One region of the Arsenicicoccus cauae genome, then DNA from elsewhere that is predicted to be linked to it. Evidence: predicted binding sites of a transcription regulator. Region 1 holds the regulator's gene; the other holds the start of a gene.
What was found. The regulator HrcA, encoded in region 1, represses chaperone genes, less so after heat shock. The targets are predictions, from matches to a motif close to TTNGCACTCGNNNNNNNCGAGTGCNAA.
Positions count from the first base shown of each region.

Region 2: a site for HrcA is predicted at 4,687-4,713, ahead of groES (co-chaperone GroES). Genes of this name have one in related genera too.

Region 1 covers NZ_CP171001.1:2,210,092-2,220,636, forward strand. Annotated here, with positions in the region: gene ACF3NS_RS10325 (L-aspartate oxidase) at 1-1,536, opposite strand, end outside; gene nadA (quinolinate synthase NadA) at 1,538-2,515, opposite strand; gene ACF3NS_RS10335 (DHA2 family efflux MFS transporter permease subunit) at 2,687-4,135, shown strand; gene ACF3NS_RS10340 (hypothetical protein) at 4,148-5,107, opposite strand; gene ACF3NS_RS10345 (DUF3097 domain-containing protein) at 5,100-6,005, opposite strand; gene hrcA (heat-inducible transcriptional repressor HrcA) at 6,147-7,202, shown strand; gene dnaJ (molecular chaperone DnaJ) at 7,332-8,456, shown strand; gene ACF3NS_RS10360 (16S rRNA (uracil(1498)-N(3))-methyltransferase) at 8,461-9,201, shown strand; gene ACF3NS_RS10365 (Gmad2 immunoglobulin-like domain-containing protein) at 9,322-10,395, opposite strand; gene ACF3NS_RS10370 (histidine triad nucleotide-binding protein) at 10,523-10,545, shown strand, end outside.
Region 2 covers NZ_CP171001.1:1,678,449-1,688,993, forward strand. Annotated here, with positions in the region: gene ACF3NS_RS07920 (IS1380 family transposase) at 1-900, shown strand, start outside; gene ACF3NS_RS07925 (glycoside hydrolase family 3 N-terminal domain-containing protein) at 1,109-2,482, opposite strand; gene ACF3NS_RS07930 (ribokinase) at 2,551-3,381, shown strand; gene ACF3NS_RS07935 (methyltransferase domain-containing protein) at 3,397-4,653, opposite strand; gene groES (co-chaperone GroES) at 4,853-5,146, shown strand; gene groL (chaperonin GroEL) at 5,247-6,866, shown strand; gene ACF3NS_RS07950 (WhiB family transcriptional regulator) at 6,977-7,261, opposite strand; gene ACF3NS_RS07955 (MerR family transcriptional regulator) at 7,729-8,817, shown strand; gene ACF3NS_RS07960 (response regulator transcription factor) at 9,030-9,629, shown strand; partial or broken gene ACF3NS_RS07965 (sigma-70 family RNA polymerase sigma factor) at 9,886-10,380, shown strand; gene ACF3NS_RS07970 (hypothetical protein) at 10,469-10,545, shown strand, end outside.

The DNA.
Region 1 (10,545 bases):
CTGCGGCTCGCCGGTGGCGGGGTGGTCGGTGCGGGTGTGCGCACCACGGGACTCGGTGCGCTGCAGGGCACCTCGGCAGACCAGGGCGGCGACGAGCGCGTCGTCGTCGTGCGCGGCCAGGGGAGCCAGTATGCCGAGGGCCCGCTGCAGCCCGGGGGCGTCGCGCAGGACGCCGGCGGCCGCCTCCAGCGTGGACCGGAGCAGCGCGAGATCGGTGGCCTGCGGGGCGGACCCGGCGCCGCGGGCGCTCGCGATCAGGTCGCGGCGAGCGGCGGGCCCCACCTGCGGGCCGCCGGGGCGAGCGAGCTCGTCGCGCAGGGTCGCCGCGAGGCGCCGCGAGCAGACCGTCGCCTCCAGGAGGGAGTTGGAGGCGAGCCGGTTGGCCCCGTGCAGCCCGGTCGAGGCGCACTCGCCGACGGCCCACAGGCCGGGCACGGTGGTGCGACCTGCGGCGTCGACCAGCACCCCGCCCATGGCGTAGTGCGCGGCCGGCCGGACCGGCAGCAGGTCGACCGAAGGGTCCAGACCCGCTGCGCGACAGGCGGACTCGATCGCCGGGAAGTGGTCCCCGAAGCGCGGGCCCAGCGTGGCGCGCGCGTCCAGGCAGGTCGCGTGCCCTGCCTGGCGGGCCGCCCACAGGGCGCGGGCGACGACGTCGCGGGCGGCCAGGGGGTCGGTGACCGCCGGCGCCCCCGAAGCGGTGACGAGGGTGGCGCCCTCGCCCCGCACGGCCTCGGAGACCAGGGGCATCGGGTCCAGCCCGACGTCCAGGGCCGTGGGGTGGAACTGCACCAGCTCCACGTCGCGCACGACGGCGCCCGCGCGGACCGCGAGGGCGAGTCCCTGCCCGCGAGACGCGAGCGGGTTGGTGGTGTGGGCGTAGAGGCCGCCGAGGCCACCCGTCGCCAGGATGACGGACCGGGTGGCGACCACGCGGCGCGGACCCGCGCCCTCGACGAGCACCCCGGCCACCCCGTGGGCGTCGGTGAGCACACGCACGGCGCGTACGCCCTCGACGACGGTGACCGACGGCGTCCGCCGCGCCGCGGCGACGGCCACGCGGAGCAGCTCCGCGCCCGACCCGTCTCCCGCGGCGTGCAGCACGCGGCGGCGGCAGTGCGCTCCCTCCAGACCGAGTGCCAAGGCGCCGTCCGGCCCACGGTCGAGCCTCGCGCCGAGCGCCAGCAGCCACGAGATCGCCTCGGGCCCGGCGTCGGTCACCGAGCGGACCACCTCGGGGTCGCACAGGCCCGCGCCGGCGCGCAGGGTGTCCTCGGCGTGCAGCGCGGGGTCGTCGTCGGGCCCCACGGCCGCCGCGATGCCGCCCTGGGCCCACCCCGTCGAGGTGTCCACGCCGAGCGGTGCGGGGCTGATGACCGTGCCGGGGACGGGGGACAGGGCGGTGGCGGCGAGCAGGCCCGCGAGCCCGGCCCCGACGACGACCGGGCCCTCGGCATACGTGATCTCGAAGGTTCCGAAGGTCTCGAGGGTCCCGAGGGTGCCGGGCGTGCTGAGCGTGGACGAGGAGGGGGCCACCTCAGCCCACCGCCAGCATCCGCTCGACGGCAGCCCGAGCCCGGTCGGCCACCGCGGGGTCGATCGTCACCTCGTGGGTCAGGGTCTGCAGCGAGCGGCGGATCGCGGCCAGGGTGTTGCGCTTCATGTGCGGGCACAGGTTGCAGGGGCGCACGAAGTCCACGTCGGGGTGCGCCGCGGCGACGTTGTCGGACATGGAGCACTCGGTGATCAGGGCGACCCGCGCGGGGCGTTCGCGCGCCACGAAGCTCGTCATGTCGGCGGTGGACCCGGACAGGTCCGCCTCGTCCACGACCTCGGTCGGGCACTCGGGGTGGGCCATGACCACGACCCCCGGGTGGTCCGCGCGGATCTGCCGTATGTCGTGCGGGGTGAAGCGCTCGTGCACCTCGCACGCGCCGGGGTGGGTGATGACCTCGACGCCGGTCTGGCGGGCGACGTTGCGGGCCAGGTGCTGGTCCGGGAGCATGATTACCCGGTCGGTGCCGAGGCTCTCGATCACCCGGGTCGCGTTGCCGGAGGTGCAGCAGATGTCGGACTCGGCCTTGACCGCCGCCGAGGTGTTGACATAGGTCACCACGGGGACGCCCGGGTGGGCGGCCCGCAGCGCCCGCACCTGGTCGGCGGTGATCGACTCGGCCAGCGAGCAGCCCGAGCGCAGGTCGGGGATCAGCACGGTGCGGGTGGGGTTGAGCAGCTTGGCCGTCTCGGCCATGAAGTGCACGCCCGCCACGACGATGACCTCGGCGTCGACCTCCTGCGCCTCGCGTGCGAGGGCCAACGAGTCCCCGGTGATGTCGGCGACCCCGCCGTAGATCTCGGGGGTCATGTAGTTGTGCGCGAGGACGACCGCGTCCCGCTCGGCCTTGAGCCGCCAGATCGCCTCCACATCGGGCGTCATCAGCGCCCACTCGGCGGGCAGCACGTGATGGCGGACCCGGTCGTAGAGCGCGGTGGTGTCGGGCAGGATCTGCGACACGATGACCCCTTGTGCTAGACGTGAGCAGAAGAAATTGCTGACGCTGAGCATAACGCATCCGGGGACAACCGAGTTGGCTGGCCACCCCCGGTGCGTGACCATGGAGCAGCGACCCCGTCGACGACGCTCCGGGGAGGCCCCCACCGCACGTCATACGACCGGAGACCCCGCATGCAGCCCCACGCCCCCGCCCAGGCGACACCCGCGCCCGACGTGGACCGCGCCCGCACCCGGACGATCCTCACCGTGCTCGTCCTCGCGACCTTCGTCGTGATCCTCAACGAGACGATCATGACCAACGCGATCCCGCGCCTCATGCGCGAGCTGGACGTCACCGCGTCCACCGCCCAGTGGCTGTCCACGGTCTTCATGCTGACCATGGCCGTGGTCATCCCCGTGTCCGGCTGGCTCATGGAGCGGCTCGCGACCCGGCGCACCTTCGGCCTCGCGATGACGCTGTTCTCGGTCGGCACGGCCGCCTGCCTGCTCGCCCCCACCTTCGGCGTGCTGGTCGGCGGCCGGGTCGTGCAGGCCTGCGGGACCGCGATCATGATGCCGCTGCTCATGACGACGCTGATGACCCTCGTCCCCGCCCACGGGCGCGGCAGGGTCATGGGCAATGTCACCCTCGTGATCTCGGTGGCGCCCGCGATGGGGCCGGCGGTCTCGGGGCTGCTGCTGCAGCTCGGCTCGTGGCGGCTGATCTTTGCCGCGGTGCTGCCGATCGCCGTCGGCGCGCTCGTCGTCGGGCTCCGCGCCCTCGTGGACGTCGCCGAGCCCGGGCACAGCGACCTGGACCTGGTCAGCCTCGCGCTGTCCGCCGTCGGTTTCGGGGGTCTCGTCTACGGGCTCAGCGGCCTCGGCGAGGGTGCGTCCCACGGCGCTGCGTCCTCGGGCCTGCCACCGTGGGGGTGCCTTCTCGTCGGGCTCGTCGCCATGGGCGCGTTCACCTGGCGGCAGCTCGTCCTGCAGCGCCACGGGACCCCGCTGCTCGACCTGCGCACCCTGTCCCACCGCACCTTCACCATCGGCCTGGTCCTGATGGTCCTGTGCTTCATGGGGCTCATGGGCACCGTGATCCTGCTCCCCATCTATCTCCAGGAGGTGCGCGGGCTGTCCTCGCTCACCACCGGCCTGCTGATGATCCCCGGGGGACTGGCCATGGGGCTGCTCGGCCCGCAGGTGGGCAAGGCCTACGACCGGTATGGCGCTCCCCGCCTCGTCGTCCCCGGCGCTGCCGGCCTCGTCGCGGGGCTGGTCATGCTGGCGCTGCTCGCACCGGTCCTGGCGCCCTGGGGCGTGCTGGCGCTGCACGTCCTGATCAGCGTGTCGCTGGCGCTCGTCTTCACCCCCGTGTTCACCGCCTCGCTCGGCGTGCTGCCGCCGCACCTGTACCCCCACGGCTCGGCGATCCTCGGGTCGCTGCAGCAGGTCGGGGCCGCGGCGGGCACGGCCACGACGGTGGCCGTCATGACCTCCGTGACGGCACGGGCGGCGGCCGGCGGCGCATCGGCGGCGGGCGCTCTGACGAGCGGGGTCCAGGGCGGCTTCGCGGTGGGAGCAGTGCTCGCCGTGCTGGCGCTCGGCGCCTCGACCCTGGTGCGCACCCCGCGGTCCTAGGACCGCGGGGCGTCACCGGGTGCGCAGGGCCGGCAGCTTGGTGCCCGCCACCTGACGCTCGTCGAGCACGGAGCGGCGGAACCGGTAGAGCCGCGCCGGGCGGCCGCCGGTGCCCGACGACACCGACCCCGTCTCCTCGACCAGGGCCTGCTGCTCCACGAGGCGGCGGAAGTTCTGCTTGTGCAGCGCCTGGCCCGCGAGCGCCTCGACGCACCCCTGCAGCTCACCGAGCGTGAACGCGGCCGGCATGAGCTCGAACACCACCGGGCGGTACTGGATCTTGGCGCGCAGCCGCGCGAGACCCGTCGCGAGGATGCGGCGGTGGTCGCCGATCATCGGCTCCCCGGGGACCAGGTCGTCGTCCGGCAGGCGCCAGGCCTCGCGGGCCTCGGGGACCAGACCGACCTCGTAGAGCAGCTCGTAGCGCTGCAGCGCCAGGTCGGGCAGCCACGCGTGCCCGCCGCGGCCGAAGGTCAGGTCGCAGCGGTGCCGCCGGGCCGTCCGGTCGGCGGGGGACCCGGCCGCGCCGACCCAGTGCGTCAGCTGCGGGGCGATCACCTCGTCGACCAGACGGGTGCCGCCGCGCTGGTCCTCCCAGGGGAGCAGGGCGTAGGCGTCGTGCCAGGCAGAGGCTCCCGGCTGGGCGGCCCGGGCCTGCTCCGGCGCGTCGTCCGTCGTCAGCCCGAGGTAGGAGATCGAGATCCGGCGGCCACGCGTGTCGTCCAGCCCGCGGTCGTGGTCGGCGAAGGTGTACAGCTGCTCGACATACCCGAGCTGTCGGCCCGTCTGCGAGGTGACCCAGGAGCGCAGGCCGGCCTGCAGGGACGGCTGGCCGGCCTCGAGGGGGCCGGCAGGGAGGGCCGGTATGCCGGGGGCGGGCGGGGGAGCCGTGAGGACGCGGGGACGCCCGGACAGGACCGCCACCACGACGGCGACCAGCTCGACGGCGAGCGGCTCCTGCTCCTCAGGCACGCACAACCTCCTGCTGGTCGTCCTCGAGGGGGACGGTGACGAAGTCGATCAGCTCCTCGACGCTGGCGAGCAGGGTCGGCTCCAGATCGGCGTACGTACGCACGGTACCGAGGATCTGCTTCCACGCGCGGGCGATGTCCGCCTGCGACCGGTGCGGCCAGCCGAGGTGGGCGCAGATCCCGTGCTTCCACGAGGTGCCACGGGGGATGACGGGCCACTGCTGCAGGCCGAGGCGCTCGGGACGCACCGACTGCCACACGTCGACGTACGGGTGGCCGAGGACCTTGACGAACCGCGAGTAGCCGGGGACCCGGCGCGCCTGCTCGACGATCCGGGCCTCCTTGGTGCCGGGCACGAGGTGGTCCACCAGCACGCCCATGCGGCGGTCACCGTCGGGGGCGAAGTCCTTGATGACCGCGGCCAGGTCGTCCACGCCGTCGAGCAGCTCCACGACCACGCCCTCGATGCGCAGGTCGTCGCCCCAGACCTTCTCCACCAGCTCGGCGTCGTGGCGGCCCTCGACGAAGAGGCGCGACCCGGTGGCCACGCGGGCGGGGGCCCCGGCGACGGCGACCGACCCCGAGGCGGTGCGCGAGGCGGCCTGGCGGGCCTCGGCCAGCCGGGCGTCGCTCCCGCTCGTGTCCGGGACGAGGGTGACCGGGCGGCCGTCGACCCAGAAGCCGGGGCCCAGCTCGAAGCCTCTTGTCCGCCCCTTGCGGTCCTCCAGGTGGACGACGTGGACGCCGCCGGCCTTCTCGACCCGGGCCACGGCGCCCACCCAGCCGGACTCGACGTCCTCGACGACCAGGCCGCGGGCGGCGGGGACCGCCTCCGAGCGCCCCCGGCGCGGGGCCTTCCAGTCGCCGGACAGGACGTCGGTTCCGTATCGGTCCACCACGGGGTCTCCTCGCTGCTGCGTCGCCGGACGGTGCTGAAGGCTAGCCGCAGGACCGGCGGAGTTCGTCGTGGCGCGCCACCCGGCGTAGAATTGGCACTCGGCATGCCTGAGTGCCAGCCGCCGGACGAGAGGAGGTCGACGATGAGCGACGGACGCCGCCTGCAGGTCCTGCGAGCCATCGTGCAGGACTACGTCGCGACCTCCGAGCCCGTCGGGTCCAAGGCGCTGCTCGACCGCCACCAGCTGGGCGTGAGCGCGGCGACGGTCCGCAACGACATGGCCGCGCTCGAGGAGGAGGGCCTGATCTGCGCCCCGCACACGAGCGCCGGGCGCATCCCCACCGACGCGGGCTACCGGCTCTTCGTCGACCAGCTGTCCGAGGTCAAGCCCCTGTCGGCCCCCGAGCGTGCGGCCATCGCCGAGTTCCTCGCCGGGTCGGTCGACCTCGACGACATCGTGGACCGCACGGTGCGGCTGCTCGCCAGCCTCACCCACCAGGTCGCGGTCATGCAGTACCCCTCGCTCACCCGCTCGTCCGTCCGCCACATCGAGCTCGTGCCCATCGGCGGGCCGCGCCTCATGGTCGTGCTCATCGTCACGACCGGCCGGGTCGAGCAGCGGGTCGTCGACGTGGGCCGCGACCTGGGCGATGCCGACGGCGAGCGCCTGGCCTTCGACCTGCGCGGGCGCCTCAACGCGCTGGCCGCGGGTCGGCCGTTCACCGAGGTTGCGCGGGCGCTCGCCGGGCTGTCCGAGGGTTTTGCCGTGGCTGACCGCGCGGCGGTCGAGGCCGTCACCACGGCCCTGGCCGAGCTCGTCGTCGAGGAGCGCGAGGAGCGGGTCGTGATCGCCGGCACCAGCAACCTCGCGCGCCGCTCGGGCGACTTCCCGACGTCGCTGCGCCCCGTGCTCGAGGCCCTTGAGGAGCACGTCGTGCTGCTCAGCCTCATCGACGCCATGCACGACGACCCCGCCCGCCCCGCCATGGACGCCTCCGACCTCGTCTCGGTGCGCATCGGCAGCGAGCTGTCCCACGCCGGCCTCGTGTCCACCTCCGTGGTCTCGACCGGCTATGGCGCCGGGCCGGACCTCGTGGCCGGGCTGGGGGTGCTCGGCCCGACGCGCATGGACTACCCCACGACGATGGCGGCCGTGCGGGCGGTCGCGGCATACGTCTCTCGGTCGCTCGGTGGCTAGCCACCGCCGGCCGGCGGTCAGCGACCCGACCGGCCCAGCCGACCCGACCGGCCCAGCCGACCCGACCGGCTCAGCCACCATCGTGACTACCGTGAACCAGGCCAACCACTCTGTCAGGCAAGGACTTTCGTGAACGACTACTACGCAGCCCTCGGGATCGACCGCAGCGCCGGCGCCGAAGAGATCAAGAAGGCCTACCGCAAGCTCGCCCGCAAGCTGCACCCGGACGTCAACCCCGGCCCGGAGGCCGAGGAGGAGTTCAAGCGGGTGTCGCAGGCCTATGACGTCCTCGGGGACCCGGCCAAGAAGCAGGCCTACGACATGGGCGCCGACCCCTATGCCAGCGCCGGGTCGGCGGGCTTCGGGCAGGGCTTCACGTTCAGCGACATCATGGACCAGTTCTTCGGCGCCGGCGCGGGGGCCGCGGGCGGTCGGGGCCCGCGCTCGCGCGTCCGCCGCGGCCAGGACGCCCTGGTGCGCGCCGACGTCGACCTGCGCACCGCGGTCTTCGGCGACACCCACGAGCTCACCCTCGACACGGCCGTGGAGTGCAGCACCTGCCACGGCGACGGGTGCCAGCCCGGCACCTCCCCCCAGACCTGCTCGGCCTGCCAGGGCCGCGGCGAGGTGCAGCAGGTCCAGCGCAGCTTCCTCGGCCAGATCATGACCTCCCGGCCCTGCGGCGTGTGCCAGGGCTACGGCACGGTGATCCCCAACCCCTGCTTCGAGTGCTCGGGGGAGGGCCGCGTGCGCACCCGCCGCTCCGTGTCCATCAAGGTTCCCGCCGGCGTCGACACCGGCACCCGCATCCAGCTGCGCGGCGAGGGCGAGGTCGGCCCCGGCGGCGGGCAGCCCGGCGACGTCTACGTCGAGGTGGTCGTGTCGCCCCACCCGACCTTCCAGCGCAACGGGGACGACCTGCACTGCACGCTCGACGTGCCGATGACGGCGGCGGCCCTCGGCTCGACGATCACCCTGGACACCTTCGACGGCGCCGCCGACGTGCACGTGCGGCGCGGGACGCAGTCCGCCGACACGGTCACCCTCGACGACCTCGGTGTCACCCACCTGCGCGGCGGCGGTCGAGGCGACCTCGTCGTGCACCTCAACGTCACCACGCCGACCCGTCTGGACTCGCGCCAGGAGGAGCTGCTGCGCGAGCTGGCCGAGCTGCGTGGCGAGGAGAACCCCGACGGGCACGCCACCTCGCTCGACAAGGGGCTGCTCGGCAAGCTCCGCGACGCCTTCCGCTGAGTCGATGACGGCGCCGCTGTTCCTCCTGCCGCCCGGCTCGCTGGCCGGCGTCACCCCAGGGGCATCCGTGCTCGTGGACGGGCCCGAGGGCCGGCACGCCGCCGGGTCCTTGCGCCTGCAGCGCGGCGAGGCCGTGCTGCTGTCCGACGGCAGCGGCGCCGAGGTGGCCGGGTCGGTGTCCACGGTCGCATCGGGGGAGATCACGGTGCGCGTCGAGACCGTATGCCGACCCGCCGCCCCCACGCCGCGCTTCGTGCTGGTGCAGGCGCTGGCCAAGGGCGACCGCGACGAGCAGGCGATCGAGTCGGCGACCGAGCTCGGCGTCGACGAGGTCGTCCCGTGGGGCGCCGCGCGGTCCATCGTGCAGTGGCGCGGCGACCGCGCGGCCAAGGCCCACCGCAAGTGGGAGCAGGTCGTGGCCGCCGCCGCCAAGCAGTCCCGCCGGCACCGCACGCCGTCGGTCGCCGAGCACGAGACGAGCCGGCAGCTCGCGGGGCGCCTGGCCTGCGCCTCGCTGGCGCTCGTGCTGCACGAGGACGCGACGACATCGGTCAACGACGTGGAGCTGCCCGGGTCCGGCGAGGTGGTGGTCGTGGTCGGCCCCGAGGGCGGGATCTCCGCCGAGGAGCTGGCGACGTTCGAGGAGGCCGGGGCGCGCGCCATACGGCTGGGCCCGCACGTCCTGCGGTCCTCCAGCGCCGGACCGGCGGCCCTGGCCGTGCTCCTCGCCCGCACCCGCTGGTGACCTACCGGGGGTAGGGGCATCGACCGGGCTTCGTTCGCCAGGCTGATGATCCGGCCCCCGGTAGGGGCATCGACCGGGCTTCGTTCGCCAGGCTGATGATCCGGCCCCCGGCAGGGGCAATCAGCGGACGGTGAAGGTGCGGGTGGCCCGGCCCAGGTCGCGCTGGCCATCCGCCGGGCTCGGCGCCCAGACCTGCAGCTGATAGCTGCCGGCACCAAGACGGCCGAGGTCGAGCCGCCAGGTGCCGCGCGTCGGGCAACCCACGGAGGCCGTGGTGTGGCCCGACCGCACGGCCTTGCCGGCGCGCGTGAGGGAGTAGGCCACCGTCCCCTCGAAGGCACACGCCTGGCCCGTGGCGACCACGGGCCCGGCCTTGAGCGCGGCCCCCGCCCCCGGCGAGTCGATCCAGACCGCGGCGAGCTCGCCGGTCTGGGCGACGCCGGAGGAGCGGGCATAGGTCTTGCTGGTGGGGAGCGGACCGAGCACGCGACCGTCGGGGGAGCGGAACCGCACGGGGAGGTTCTTGCCGGTCACGGCGGTCACCGTCCAGACGACGGAAGCCGTGCCGATCCGGGCCGTGGCGCCGTCGACGGCGCGGGTCGGACCGTCGAGGGTCACCTCGATCGTGCTCGCGCCCACGTGGACGTCGGTGACGGTGCGCTCGCCCCACACGTTGAGGTAGCCGCGCGACCCGGCCTCGCGCATCGCGACGTTGGCCGCGGTCTCGGCGCGCTGGGCGGTCGAGCCCGGCCGGGGCGTCGGCACGAACTCACGGAAGAGGCGCAGCCGCGGCGTCGGCGCACCGCCGCCCTCGCGGACCTGGGTGCCGTCCCGCCCGAGGAAGTAGACGGGCAGAGCCGCCCCCGACACCGACGCGACGGTGCGTGCGGCGACGTCGGGCCCGGCGGGCGTCGCGGCGCCGGCCGTGGTGGCGTCCACGGGCGCGGGGGACCCGGACTGCTCCGCGGCGGGGCCGGTCGAGCCGGCGGAGCTGGTCGTGCCGGCGGGCGGTGTGGTGGGAGAGGTCGTCGCGCCGGCAGAGCCATCGGTGGTGCCGCTCGTCGCGGCCGCGGGCGCGGTCGCCTGGGAGGTGGTGGTCTGCTGGGCGCACCCGGCGAGAGCGACGGCGGCCGAGGCGGCCACCGCCGCGGCCCGCAGGACCTGGCGGGACGTGGCGCTGGTGCTGGTGGTCACGTCGAGCTCCTTCGCTGACGACGACGATGTGCGTCACAGTGTCTCCCACCCGAGGGCTCGTGGACGCGGCGCCCCGCCGACGAGATCTCGCCGGGCCGGGCCGGAGGCGCCTGGCTAGGCTGCACGCATGACCCCACGTGACCCGGACTG
Region 2 (10,545 bases), 530 kb from region 1:
CGGACCTTCGGGTACCACCCGATCGGGGTGTGGTGCGATAACACCTCCGAGTTCTTGGCCGCGACGCTGCGGGCGGGGAACGCGGGCTCGAACACCACCAGCGATCACGTCGAGGTCCTCACGGCGGCGATCGCTCAGGTCCCCGCCGCCCACCGCAAGCACCTGTTGATTCGTTCCGATGGGGCCGGGGCGTCACACGGCCTGATCGACTGGCCCACCTCCCAGAACGAGATCCGCGGCCGCAGCGTGGAGTACAGCCTCGGCTTCCCCATCCACACCGCAGTACGCGAGGCCATCACGAAGGTGCCCAAGACCGCGTGGACCCCTGCGGTCGAGGCCGACGGGAGCGTGCGTGAAGGCGCCGAGGTCGTCGAGATCACCGGCCTGCTCGCCAGGGACTTCGCGACACGTTGGCCGGACCGGATGCGGGTCATCGTCCGGCGTGAACGCCCCCACCCCGGCGCTCAGCTGTCCTTGCTCGAAGAAGCAGACGGGTACCGGTACCAGGCGTTCGTGACGAACACGAAGGTCGGGCAGCTCGCCCACCTGGAGGCCCGCCACCGTGCCCACGCCCGCGTCGAGGACCACATCCGCCACGCCAAGGACACCGGCTTGGGACGCTTGCCGTCGCGGGAGTTCGCGATCAACCAGGCGTGGTTGACGTGCGTGATGCTCGCCGCCGACCTGGTCGCCTGGACCCGCCTGCTCGCCCTGCACGGTGACGCCGCTGGGTTGAGAGCATGTGAGCCAAAGGCCTTGCGGTACCGGCTGTGGCACGTCCCCGCACGCCTGACCAGAGGTCAACGACGACGACGGCTACGCCTGCCGACCTCCTGGCCCTGGACCACAGCGATCGTCGCCGTGTTCGCGAACATCGCAGCCATCCCCGACCCCGCCTGACCAAGCCGCCCACCCCACGACCCGAAAGACCATCGGAGAACCGCAGCCCGGCAGCGCCAGCCGGCACCCTGCCGCGCCCCGCACCGGAATCAGAGTCGAAGCCTCACCCGAGCACCAACTCAGGAACCCGGTGAAAGACCGGGGCTAGGGCAGACGAAGCGCACCCGTGCAGCCCGACGCGGTCGATCAACGTGTCCGGTCAGCACACCTACCCGCAGCGGGCCAGGCCGCGGCGCACCTTCAGCTCGACGACCCGCTGGGCCGCGCGGCGCACCAGCCCGGCGAACGCCCGGTCCCGTCGGCTCTCCGCCAGCAGGGCGCGTGACATCACCCTGCCGTCCCGGGCGATCCCGGTCACGGCGACGTCGCCGCCGGCCCGCACGAAGCGCACCGCGCGCTCCCCGGTGGGGATGTGCTGGATGGCCTCCGCCCCGCCCAGGTCGTCGGTGGCCACCACCCCGTCGTAGCCCAGCCGCTCGCGCAGGACCCCCGTCACCACCGGGCGAGAGAACGCCGCCTGGGTGGCCGGGTCGATGCGCCGGTAGCGCGCGGTCGACATCATCACGACGTCGGCCCCGGCGGCGATCCCGTCCGCGAACGGCTGCAGGTAGGCGTCGTCGGCGGTCGTCTGGGTGTCGTCGATGCCCGTGGCGGAGTGGTCCGTGTTGGCGCGGACGCGGCCCAGCCCGGGGAAGTGCTTGAGCGTCGCGCCGACACCGGCGGCGTGCAGCCCCGCGACGACGGCCGACACCGGCGTCGAGACCGCGCCGGGCTCCGTGGCGTACTGCCGGGACAGGCCGCCGATGGGGGCATTGGCCCGGCCGAGCTCGGGGGAGACGGTGTCGGCGACGGGGGCGAGGTTGAGGTTGACGCCCGCGGCGCGCAGCTCGCGCCCGGCGTCCGTCGCCAGGGCGCGCAGCTCGTCGGGCGGCAGCGCGGCCTGCTCCACCGCGGACGGCAGGCGCCGGAAACCCTCGCCCTTGAGCTGCTGGACCCGCCCGCCCTCCTGGTCGGCGGCGACGAGCAGGTCGAGCCCGTGGCCGGACTCGTCGGCGGCGCGCTGCAGGCGGCGGCTGACCTCGGCGACCTGGCCACGGTCGCGCCACCCGCCGATGAAGAAGGCGTTGCCGATCGACCGCTCCGCGATCGCTCGGCGCGCGTCGTCCTCGCGCCCGCGCGCGATCCCGACCATGACGAGCTGCCCCACCCGCTGCTCGGGGGTGAGTCCCTCGACGATGCGGGCGGAGCAGGAGCCCTCGGCCGTATGCCGGGAGCTGCCCGCGGCCGCGGTCGGCGTGGCGGAGACGTCGGGCGTGGCTGCCCCGGAGCCCGGCGAGGCCCCGCGGCGGGGGAACCCCGTGACGTCGAGGACGGGCGCGGTGGTGCGGGCCGTGGCGGTGCCGGTCGTGCTCGGCGGCGTCGGCTTGCCGGCGGGGGCACCGGGCTGTGCCTGGACCGAGGCGGGGGTCGAGGCGGGGGTCGAGGCAGGGGTCGAGCACCCGGCGGCCAGGGCGAGGGCCGCGGCGACGAGCAGAGCCCGCGCGGGGGTGGGGGCGAGGGTGGGGGCGGCGTGCGGGGACATCGGGCCCGACGCTACCCGGGCGCGGCCGTGCCCGCCCGGCGTGGCCGGGGGACCGGCATGATGGGGGCATGAGCCGCGTCTACGTCCTCGGGTCCGTCAACGTCGACCTCACCACCACGGTCCACCGGCTGCCCCGCCCCGGCGAGACGATCGTCGGCGGGTCCACCCGGCGCACGGCGGGCGGCAAGGGCGGCAACCAGGCGGTCGCGGCGGCGGCAGCGGGCGCGGAGGTCGTCATGGTCGCGGCCATCGGTGGGGACGAGGCGGGCGCGGCATACCGTGATCGCTTGCAGGACAGGAGGATCGACGTCTCGCACGTCCGCGTCGTCGAGGGCGAGCCGACGGGTCACGCGTTCATCACCGTGGACCTCGAGGGGGAGAACGTCATCGTCGTCAGCCCCGGCGCCAACGCCGAGCTGCTGCCGCACCACATGGGGGTCCTCGACACGATGGCGGCGGGCGACGTGCTGCTGGTCAGCCTGGAGGTGCCGATCGAGACGGTGACGGCGGCGGTGCAGCGGGTGTCGACGCGGGACATCCGCGTAGTGGTCAACGCCGCGCCCTACCACCACCTGCCCCTCGACGTCGTCGAGGCGGCGGACCCGCTCGTGGTCAACGAGCACGAGGCGCTGGAGCTGGCCGACGACGGGGCCTTCCCCGCGTCGCTGCTGGTGACCTTCGGCGCGGCGGGTGCGTCCTGGATGGGGGTGGAGCACCCGGCGACGCCGGTCCCGCCGGAGGAGGTCGTGGACACGACGGGTGCGGGCGACGCGTTCTGCGGGGCGCTGGCCGCCCACCTGGCGCTGGGGGCGACCCACGAGGACGCGGTGGCCGGGGCGCTGCGGGCCGGCGCCGACGCGGTGCGGCACCGGGGGGCTCAGCGCGACGCGCTGCTGTGAGCCGAGCCGCAGCCGTCAGACCGGGGTCACGTGCAGGGCGACCGGCCGGCCGGACTGGCGGGTGAGGACCAGGGTGGCGCGGCCGTCGCCGCGCAGCTTGAGGGAGCGCCGCAGGCGGTCCGGGTCGGCGTCGACGCCGCGCTTCTTGAGCGTGAGGTCGCCGATCGAGCGCTCGCGGCACCACGCCCGGATCGCCTTGTCCTGCAACGGGATCTCGTCGAGGATCCGGTAGGTCCGGGCCCACGGCACCCCCACCTGCCCGCCGTCCGGGGACCGCACGTAGCCCACCCCCTCGTCGAGCTCCGCGCCGCCGGTCAGGGCCTCCAGCGCCCCGACCAGCCCGGCGCGGATGACCGCGCGGTCGGGCTCGTGGAGCAGCTCGCCCCGGTCGCTCCCCGGCGCGGGGCCGTCGTCGGGCAGGTCGGCCTCGGTGACCACGTGCGCGGAGCCGAGGGTGGCGGCGTCGCCGTCCATCACCAGCGCGGTGCGGCCGGCCCACCGGGCCGCGTCGCCCCACCACAGCACGCACTCGACCACCTCGCCGCGCCACGAGACCCACTGCGCCTCGGCCCCGACGGGGCGGGCGGCGTGGGGGAAGGCGGGGGACAGCTTGGCCCCGGCCGCCCGCACCCGACCGGCCACCTCCTGCACGAGCTCCCAGGAGGGGGCGAGGTCGTCCAGGCGGAAGGTCCGGCGGGTCCGCCCGGTCGCGTCGGCCACCCCCGGCGTGCGGCGGGCCGGGTCGAGCCAGACGGCCGTATGCCGGCCCGCGCCCACCCCCTCGTCGGCCACCTCCTCGGCGCGGGCGCACCGCACCTGCGGGGCGGGCGTGCCGGCAGGCAGGGGGACCTGCGCGAGGTTGTGCCCGGCCAGCTCGGCGGTCACGGGGTCGGCGTCCACGGCGAGGACCTCGAGGCCGGCCTCGGCCATGGCGGCGGCGTCCAGCCCCAGGCCGCACCCCAGGTCGTGCACGGTGCGGATCCCGGCCGCCACCAGGCGCTCCGCGTGCTGCCGGGCGACCTGGGGGCGGGTGGCCTGCTCCAGGCCGTCGGGGGTGAGCAGGAGCCGGTCGACGGCGTCGCCGAGCTTGGCGCGTCCCCGCTGCCGCAACCGGCTCTGCGTCAGCACCGCCGCCACCAGCTCCGGGGAGTGGCCGTCGCGGCGCAGGGCGGTCGACGTCGCGAGCGAGCTGGCCTCGGCATACGGCCGGAGTCCCTCGAGCAGCGCGAGCCCCTCGGGGGAGGTGAGCGCGCGGGTGGTGGCGAGGTCCATGGGGGCCATCCTCCCCCACCGGCGGGACAGCCGCTGGCACTCGACTTGACCGAGTGCCAGCGGCTTCCTAGATTGTGAGTTAGCACTCTCGGTAGGCAAGTGCTAAGGGTCGACCCCCGCGACGGCGGCCCGACGCACGACGGCACCGGAGTCCATACATCTGTCCACTCTCGACATTCCCGAAGGGGAGGTCACCACAGTGTCGGTTTCCATCAAGCCGCTCGAGGACCGCATCGTCGTCAAGGCCGTCGAGGCCGAGCAGACCACCGCGTCCGGTCTCGTCATCCCGGACACGGCCAAGGAGAAGCCCCAGGAGGGCGAGGTCCTCGCCGTGGGCCCCGGCCGCATCGACGACAAGGGCAACCGCGTCCCCGTCGACGTCGCCGTCGGCGACAAGGTCATCTACTCCAAGTACGGCGGCACCGAGGTCAAGTACGGCGGCGAGGAGCTGCTCATCCTGAGCGCCCGCGACGTCCTCGCGATCGTCGGCTGACGCTCGCACGCACGCAGCACTGACTCTGGGAGCCCCGGCCCGAGCCTTCGCGGCTGGGGGCTGGGGCTCTCGTCATACCTCTCGACTGACAAGGAAGCTCATGGCCAAGACGCTGGAGTTCAACGACGACGCGCGCAAGTCCCTGGAGCGCGGCGTGGATGCCCTCGCCAACGCGGTGAAGGTCACGCTCGGCCCCAAGGGGCGCAACGTCGTGATCGACAAGAAGTGGGGCGCCCCCACCATCACCAACGACGGGGTGACCATCGCTCGCGAGATCGAGCTGGACGACCCCTACGAGAACCTCGGCGCTCAGCTCGCCAAGGAGGTCGCCACCAAGACCAACGACATCGCCGGTGACGGCACCACCACCGCGACCGTCCTCGCCCAGGCCATGGTCAAGGAGGGCCTGCGCAACGTCGCCGCGGGGGCCGCCCCGGCCGGGGTCAAGCGCGGCATGGACAAGGCCGTCGACGCCGTGTCCGAGCGCCTGCTCGCCAACGCCCGCGAGGTCTCCGGCAAGTCCGAGATCGCCGCCGTCGCCTCCCTCTCCGCGCAGAACGACGAGGTCGGCACGCAGATCGCCGAGGCCTTCGACAAGGTCGGCAAGGACGGCGTCATCACCGTCGAGGAGTCCTCCACCGCCAGCACCGAGCTGGAGTTCACCGAGGGCATGCAGTTCGACAAGGGCTACATCTCGCCGTACTTCGTCTCCGACCCGGAGCGCATGGAGGCCGTCCTCGAGGACGCCTACGTCCTGATCAACCAGGGCAAGGTCTCGGCGATCGCCGACATCCTGCCGCTGCTCGAGAAGGTCGTGCAGGCCGGCAAGCCGCTGCTGATCATCGCCGAGGACGTCGACGGCGAGGCGCTGTCCACCCTGGTGGTCAACAAGATCCGCGGCACCTTCAACGTCGTGGCCGTCAAGGCGCCGGGCTTCGGCGACCGCCGCAAGGCCATGCTCGCCGACATCGCCATCCTCACGGGCGGCCAGGTCGTCGCGGAGGAGGTCGGCCTCAAGCTCGACCAGGTCGGCCTCGACGTCCTCGGCCAGGCCCGCCGCGTCGTGGTGTCCAAGGACGACACGACGATCATCGACGGCTCGGGCGACGCCTCGGCTGTCGACGGTCGCGTGGCCGAGATCAAGGCCGAGATCGAGCGCACCGACTCCGACTGGGACCGCGAGAAGCTCCAGGAGCGCCTCGCCAAGCTCGCCGGCGGCGTCTGCGTCATCAAGGTCGGCGCCTACACCGAGGTGGAGCTGAAGGAGAAGAAGCACCGCATCGAGGACGCGATCTCCGCGACGCGCGCCGCGATCGAGGAGGGCATCGTCGCCGGTGGCGGCTCCGCCCTGGTCCACGCGGTCCGCGCGCTCGACGACCTCCAGCTGGAGGGCGACGAGCTGACCGGCGCCAACATCGTGCGCAAGGCCGCGGCCGAGCCGCTGCGCTGGATCGCCGAGAACGCCGGGCGCGAGGGCTACGTCGCCGTGTCCAAGGTCGGCGAGCTGGAGCCCGGCAACGGTCTGGACGCCGCGACCGGGGAGTACGTCGACCTGGTCGCCGCCGGGGTGATCGACCCCGTCAAGGTCACGCGTTCCGCGCTGCGCAACGCCGCGTCCATCGCCTCGATGGTCCTGACGACCGACACCCTCGTGGTCGAGAAGCCCGAGGAGGAGCCCGCCGCTCCCGCCGGTGGCCACGGTCACGGTCACGGCCACTGAGCCGAGCAGGACGGACGCCGCGAAGGCCGCCCACCCCGAGGGGGTGGGCGGCCTTCGCGCTGTAGGTGGTGCGGGGCGGCGGGATCTCCGCCGACGAGCAGGCGCCGGGGTCAGGCGATCGCGATCGTGGTGTAGTGCGACTCGCGCTCGTCCTCGGTCATGCCACCCCACACGCCGTAGGGCTCGCGGACCCGCAGGGCGTGCTCGCGGCACTGCTCGAGGACGGGGCAGGCGACGCACACTGCCTTGGCCGCGCCGTCGCGGTTGCGCCGGGCGGGACCACGCTCGCCCTCGGGGTGGAAGAACACGTCGGGGTTCTCCCGCCGACAGGAGCCCTGCAGCTGCCAGTCCCACTGATCGGCGACGGGTCCGGGGAGTCGGCTGATCTCGGCCATGTGTGCTCCTGTGCAGGGTTGCGCCGTCGATGACCGGACTGTCACGCAGGTCACACCATGCGAGCACTTCGCACAATGATCAAACGTATGACATACTCCCGAGTAACCCGGGGTGACCCGTGAGCCCTGACCAGCGACGCCGCGTGGTGGCGGGGGCTGCTGCTGCGAAAGACCGTACCTGCGTGATTGCACCTGCGACAAGGGGCATCACGGGTAATCCGGGTCGCCTTCTCGCTCCGTGGGCGACGGTGAAGCCCGACGCAAAAGACTCGACACACGATGTGCAAACCTGGCAACTCTGTGTCAATTTCGCGCCGGTCGGGTGGACTCGGGGTGACCGGCGGGTGGACGCGGGCTGACGGGGTGACCCTGGGGATCGTTGCACCTGGTTGACAGGTCGACGGGGGTCGGCGAGCGTGACGGCGGATCGGACGGCCCCGTGGCTGCGACGAGGATGGATATTGCACATGGCTGCTAGCACCGGCGCCTCGCGGCGTCCCAGCGGGTTCGAGAGCCTGACGGTGGCCGTGGTGGCCGAGATGGTGGGAGTCGCCCCGTCCACCCTGCGCACGTGGGCGCGACGCTACGGCCTCGAGCCGTCGGGCCACCGGTCCGGTCTGCACCGCCGCTACTCCGAGACCGACGTCGCGCGGTTGCGCTTCATGAGGACCCTCACCCAGTCCGGTCTCACGTCGCGGGACGCCGCGAGACGTGCCCTGGACGCGACCACCGAGGAGCTCGCCTCCACCGCCTCGCGCGTCCACCCGCCGGAGGGGGAGCCGGCCCTCGTCCCGGGACAGGCGGAGTCGTCCGCACTGCGGGGCGGCTACCTCGGCCGGGGGGCCCAGGGCAGCGAGGTGGCGGCGCCGGTCATGACCCTCCTTGGCACGTTGGGCAACGGCGACGCGCAGGGCAGCACGGCGCTGCTGCGCCTCGCCCAGCGGGACCTCGGGGCCGCCCGCACCTGGGACGAGCGGGTGCTGCCCGCCCGCAACGCCGCGTGGATGCTGGCCCCCGCCGCCCAGGGACGCGCCGACGCGATGCTCGCGTCCGCCACCGCCGGCGCGGTCGGCGACGTCCGGCTGCGCCGCAGCCCTCGCAACCTGCGGCCGGTGCATGTGGTGTCGCTGCCCGGGTTCGACGACCCCGCCGCCCGCCTCCTGCTGCGCGCCGCCCTGGCCGAGCGCTCCATCGCGGTCAGCGACCTCCCGCCGGACGGCTCGACGGCGTCCCCGGCCTCGTCGGCGTCCTCACCCCCGTCAGCGTCCTCACCCCCGTCGGCTCAGTCGGCTCGCGCCCTGGGGGACGGTCCCCTGGGCGGTGGCGGTGGCGGTGTCGGCGGCGTCGCGGGTGCGGGGGCGGTGGAGGGGGTTCTCGTCGTCTACGTCGGGGAGGGTGCGGTCGCTGCCCAGCTCGCCGGACGACTGCGCCAGTCCGGGCGCGCGGGTGAGCAGGTCTACTGGGGGGAGGGCTGGCTGCACTGGCCGGGCCAAGAGGCCACCATGGCCGACGTCGTGCGAGCCGTGGAGAGCAGGTGCTGCGCCCCGACGGGGTGACCTTGCTGAGGGTGATGACCGGTGCGCGCACGGCCAACGGCCGGGAGCATGCGGGGGATCAGGCGCCCCGGCGGCGGACCGGGTCCGCCCGGTCTCGGTAGGGTCTGTCCTCTTGGGGAGATTGCGACGGGTTCGATGATTTCCCTGCACCTGGATGCTTTGGTGAGCCAAGATAACTCTTGGTAGTTGAATTGACCCGACCGGAGGCCCGCATGACGACCGTGATGGTGTGCGACGACGCGCCACTCACCCGCGAGGTGATGATGCGCCGCATCGGCTCGCTGCCCGGCGTGACCCGGGTCTGCGGCGCGGCCTCCGGCGAGGAGCTCCTTGCGAAGTACGCCACCGAGCAGCCTGCGCTGACGCTCACGGACCTGCGGATGCCCGGCATGGGGGGTCTGGACGCCGTCAAGCGACTGCTGGCGCTGCGCCCTAACGCCCAGATCATGATGATGACGCTGGCCGAGGACATCGACGGCGTGGCTCGCGCCCTGGCCTACGGCGCCAAGGGCTACGTCATGAAGGACTCCACGCGCGAGGAGCTGGCCGTGGCCCTGGCGCCGTTCATCGGCGAGGCGATGCCGCGCTCAGGTGGTGCCGGACGTCCCGGCGTGGCGGCGACGCTCACCGCGCGCGAGCTCGAGGTCCTGCGGGGGATGAGCCAGGGGCACAGCAATGCCGAGATCGGCGCCGAGCTGTACCTCACGGAGGACACCATCAAGACCCATGCCCGACGGCTCTTTCGCAAGCTCGACGCCTCGGACCGTGCTCACGCCGTCGCCATCGCCTATCGCACCGGGCTGATCAGCTGACCTGACGCGCTTGGTGGCTCCGGCCGGGCCGGGCGGTTACTCTGGGGGAAGGTACGCCCGCGAGGCGGCCTTCGCCGTGTCCGCGACCCGCCCGACGAGGGGTTGGTCCCTCGCTCCCGAGGAGGTGTCGATGAGCGTCCCCGACCCCCGTGACCAGCGGCGCCTACACGTCTACGCGGGGGGTCCCGCCGCCCTCGGCCGTGGCGCCGGTGCGCACGCGGCCACGCAGGAGGTAACGTCCGGGGATCCGGGGCCGATGTCACCCACGGGGCCCGCAACGCGCTCGGCCGACGTCGTGTCGGCCGCAGCGCAGGGTGAGCCCGCCGCCCTGCAGGCGCTGCTCACCGACGTCCGACGCATCGCCTTCCGCTACTGCCGCGCCCGCCTCGGGGCCCTTCCCGCCGGTGTGCAGGCAGCCGATGATGCAGCTCAGGAGGTGTGTGTCGCCGTGCTCCAGTCGTTGCCCCGCTACGAGGACCGTGGCGCCCCCTTCGAGGCCTTCGTCTACGGCATCGCCTCCAACAAGGTCGCCGACGCGATGCGGTCCAGCCTGCGCGCCCCCGAGCCGACCGACGAGCTGCCCGACGAGGTCGACCTCGACGCCGGCCCGCTCGACACGGTGCTCGTCGCTGAGCGCTCGGCCGACACCTGGGCCCTGCTCGACCGTCTGGGCGAGACCCAGCGCGAGATCCTGACGCTGCGCATCGCGGTGGGCATGTCCGCCGAGGAGGTCGCGGCCTCCCTCGACATGACTCCCGGTGCCGTGCGGGTGGCCCAGCACCGCGCCCTGACCCGGCTGCGCTCCATCATGGGCGCCCCGGCCGAGGGGGAGGATCGCGGTGACCCGACGACCGGACGGCTCGCCTCAGCCCTCCCTGCGCCTCGTCCGCGACGACGACGAGCTGGTGCAGCGGAT